One region of the Priestia sp. YIM B13552 genome, then DNA from elsewhere that is predicted to be linked to it. Evidence: riboswitches for the same ligand, from Rfam matches in the RefSeq annotation. Region 1 holds a riboswitch; the other holds the start of a gene.
What was found. A riboswitch is a leader RNA that binds a small molecule or an ion and turns the genes downstream of it on or off. The one in region 1 is predicted to bind FMN.
Positions count from the first base shown of each region.

Region 2: it holds a riboswitch for FMN, as region 1 does, so the genes downstream of both, ribE (riboflavin synthase) here and ACFX40_RS09425 (ECF transporter S component) in region 1, are expected to answer to the same signal.

Region 1 is NZ_JBHZOU010000002.1:659,211-661,417, forward strand. It holds gene ACFX40_RS09420 (ferredoxin) at 120-368, shown strand; gene ACFX40_RS09425 (ECF transporter S component) at 447-1,022, opposite strand; FMN riboswitch at 1,177-1,319, opposite strand; gene serA (phosphoglycerate dehydrogenase) at 1,619-2,207, shown strand, end outside.
Region 2 is NZ_JBHZOU010000001.1:470,102-472,308, reverse strand. It holds gene ACFX40_RS02395 (YkvI family membrane protein) at 1-282, shown strand, start outside; FMN riboswitch at 390-540, shown strand; gene ribE (riboflavin synthase) at 820-1,479, shown strand; gene ACFX40_RS02385 (bifunctional 3,4-dihydroxy-2-butanone-4-phosphate synthase/GTP cyclohydrolase II) at 1,496-2,207, shown strand, end outside.

The DNA of each region.
Region 1 (2,207 bases):
ACTTTTCTATTGAAAAGTTTTATAAATCATTTTACAATGAATAAGGAGAAATTTCACTCTTGATTCGCGAAGAGATTATATAATGAGAAATTTTCGAACACTTTACAGGAGGTCTTGTTATGCCAAAATATACAATTGTTGATAAAGATACTTGCATCGCATGCGGCGCTTGCGGAGCAGCAGCACCAGACATTTATGATTATGATGATGAAGGTATTGCATTCGTAACATTAGATGATAACCAAGGTGTAGTAGAAATTCCAGAAGATCTAGAAGATGATATGATGGATGCAATGGAAGGCTGCCCTACGGATTCAATTCGCGTAGCGGATGAAAAATTCGAAGGCGATGCTAATAAATTCGAATAAGTGTGGAGCAAACCTGTAGTGTACATGCTGCAGGTTTTTTTATATATAAAAATCGCTCTCCCCGGGAGAGCGATTGAATTAAACAGCAATGCGACGCGTGATCCATTGCTTCATTTTTGAAAACAATAAGACAAAGATAACCCCTGTTGCTGCTCCTTTTATTAAGTTAAACGGCAAAATACCTGCAACGATATATTGACGTGCTTGTTCACTAGACATTTCTGGCGATTGTAAGAAGATTGTATACGCTGGTAAGAAGACATAATAATTTAAGACAGCCATGAGTACCGTCATTACCACCGTACCCGTAACCAAACCTATCGTTACGCCTTTAGCCGTTTTAAATCGGTTGAACATGTATGATACAGGAAGAACGAACAGTAAACCAGCCACAAAGTTCGCCACTTGACCAACTGGAACCCCTGTAGCACTTCCTTGAATTAAATAATTCAATAAATTTTTTATTCCTTCTACTATAACAGCAGCCATCGGTCCAAATACAAGTGCTGCTACGAGTGCAGGAATTTCGCTAAAATCAATTGTTAAAAACGGAGGTAATCCAGGAATTGGAAAATTAATCATCATTAAAATATAAGCAATACTACTTAACATTCCTAGTACAACCAGCTTTTGAGTTTTCTTACTTTGTTGCATCTTGCCTCTCTCCTTCTTTGTGATCCACTCTTCAAAGAAGAAAGGTTCAACTTTATATCCCCACGCAAAAACCTCCCAACAAATGATTCGTTGAGAGGAGACATGGCAGGCATATTTAATAAACGTTCATCACATTAGGTTTTGAACGCTGAACCTCCACCTTCTCCCATCCAGACTGTACTGTCGGCTTTGGAATTTCACCAAATCTGCTCGTATGTATTACATATAAGCTCGCGGGCTCAAAACAATTTGTTTTTTACCGCCGGTCGGGAATTTCACCCTGCCCCGAAGATAGACCAATATTTAATTATGAATTTATTATATGTTATCTCGAATTAAAAGTAAATAAAGAAGTTCTTTAATTCCTATTAAATTGATGTATTTTATAAACTTCATTACTGTTTTTATATGAAAAATAAGGAAATAAGTGCATAACCAACAGCATTATGACATATTTATAGTTTCAATTTTACGTTTATAATAGTGTATTTGATAACTAATCGTAAAGTTTGAAAAAGATAATTGACACAATTTTTTTAACATGGTAAATTATCAAATATTTGATGATAGTAAAATCCAAGGGAGATGTTCACGTCATGTATAATGTATTAGTAGCTGATTCAATTAGCAATGAAGGTCTTGCTCCACTACTTGAAGCTCCTCATGTGAATCTTACGCGAAAAAAAGTTGAAGAAGTTGAGAATGATTTGCATACGTACGATGCGCTTTTAGTACGGAGTGCTACGACGGTTACAGAGGATTTGCTGGCAAAAATGCCGAATTTAAAAATTGTTGCCCGGGCTGGAGTAGGTGTCGATAATATTGATATTGAAGCCTCAACCAAACGAGGGGTTGTCGTTATTAATGCGCCGAACGGAAATACCATTTCAACGGCGGAACATACATTTGCTATGATGGCTAGCTTGTTTCGGCATATTCCCCAAGGTAATGCTTCAGTTAAAGCGCGCGAATGGAACCGCTCAGCATTTGTTGGAACAGAGCTTAATCGCAAACACCTGGGCATTATCGGATTTGGACGAATTGGCTCAGAGCTTGCCAAACGCGCAAAAGCCTTCAATATGAGCGTTCACGTTTACGATCCTTTTTTAACATCTTCCCGAGCTGAAAAGCTAGGCGTAGAACTATTATCCCTGGATGAATTACTAGCAGCAGCGGATGTTATTA
Region 2 (2,207 bases), on a different contig from region 1:
GTTGTTAAAAATATCTCAGCGTGGGTGAATGTTTTATTTACGGTAGTTGTGTTAGGCGAGATTTTTACTACATTGATTGGAAATGTATTTGGAATCGCTAAGCAGATTCAGTCATTTCTTCCCCTGAATGACAAACAAGCTTTTGCATTTATTATCTTGGCTTGCTTTATTATTGGGCAATTCGGATATGCCCAGCTTCTTGAGTTTTTGTATCCGATATTTGGCTATATTGGACTAGCTTTTGTATGGATGCTATGTATTAAAAAAGAAAAAATAAGCTAAAAGCTGGATTTTAAAGAATAGATGTGAAAAAACGAAGTTAAATGATGTGACAAGTCGATTTTACTTTGCTATAATGTAAAACAAATAAGACTCTAGCAGTCGAATATATTATCCTTCGGGGTCGGGTGTAAGTCCCAACCGGCGGTGATAAAGCGTATGCTTTTAAGCCCGTGACCCGTTTTCATACGATGTATGTTAGCGGTGGATCTAGTTAAAATCTAGAGCCGACAGTAAAAGTCTGGATGGGAGAAGGATCAGGAAGCACAGTTGTTTTTTTTGTGTTGAATTAATAAGGGACACGCTTGCCTTTTTTAAAGCTACCCTTGTTTTTATACACAAAATATAACTGTTTATTTCGTATACAATTAGCGGAATTTTGCATAGATAAAACTGATTCAGCTCAGCCGACCCTTTGGACATTTGTTCAAGGGGCTTTTTTATTTTCAGTGGTTGGGGGAAAGATAAATATGAAAAAAAAGCAGCTGCTATTTCAAAACGGTATAAGAAGTTGGAATAGCGCCAAGGCAGGTGAAGAAAATGTTCACGGGTATCATTGAAGAAATTGGAAAAATAAAACGTATTCAAAAGGCGACAGAAGCAATTGTTCTTACGATTGATGCGAAGACCGTGTTAGAAGATGTGAACTTAGGGGACAGTATTTCAGTTAACGGCGTGTGTTTAACCGTAACGGCTTACTCTCAAAATGAATTTACGGTCGATGTCATGCCGGAGACGATTAAAGCAAGCACCCTTCAGCTTCTAACCGTTGGATCACGTGTTAACTTAGAGCGGGCGATGGCTGCAAATGGCCGGTTTGGAGGGCATTTCGTTAGCGGACACGTTGATGGAATTGGAACCATTGTAAGCAAAACACGCAAAGGAAATGCCTTTTATTATGAAATTCAAGTCGATCCTGAACTTCGTGAATTTATGATGTTAAAAGGATCTGTTTCCGTAGACGGAACAAGTCTTACTATTTTTGATGTCAGCAACCAATCATTTACTATTTCTCTTATTCCCCATACGGTGCTTCACACAGTCGTAGGAGACAAACAGCGAGGAGACAAAGTGAATATTGAATGCGATATGTTAGCTAAATATATGCATCAGATGATGACAAATAAGTCAACTCCTGGCGCCTCGAATCGTTCAGGTAACATGAAGGATTTATTGCAGCAGCATGGTTTTACAAATTAACAGTGAGGTGAAAGAGATGTTTCATAAAGTAGAAGAAGCCATTGAAGAGTTAAAAAAGGGAAAAGTGGTTATTGTATGCGATGATGAAGATCGAGAAAACGAAGGAGATTTTATTGCATTAGCCGAAAAAACGACGCCTGAGGTTATTAACTTTATGGCTACTCATGGAAGAGGATTAATTTGTACACCTGTTAATGAAGAAATTGCACATAAATTGAATCTTCACCCGATGGTAGCGAACAATACGGATGTACATGGAACAGCATTTACAGTAAGTATTGATCATATTTCAAGTACAACAGGTATCAGTGCATACGAACGCTCTGCTACCGTTATGGCTCTTGTGAATGAAGCGACGGTACCAAGTGATTTTCAACGCCCAGGACATATTTTCCCATTGATTGCAAAAGACGGGGGCGTTCTCCAGCGTGCAGGTCATACAGAGGCTGCTGTTGATTTAGCAGTATTAGCAGGAGGAAAGCCTGCGGGTGTTATTTGTGAAATTATGAATGAAGATGGAACAATGGCACGCGTACCGGATTTAACAAAAATTGCAGAGCAATTTGATTTAAAAATGATTACAATAAAAGATTTGATTGCCTACCGCCGCAAACATGACCAGCTTATTAGCCGTGAAGTAGAAGTGAGCTTACCTACGGCATTTGGTGAGTTTAAAGCTGTAGGATATACAAATAAACTTGATAATAAAGAACATGTGGCTCTTATCA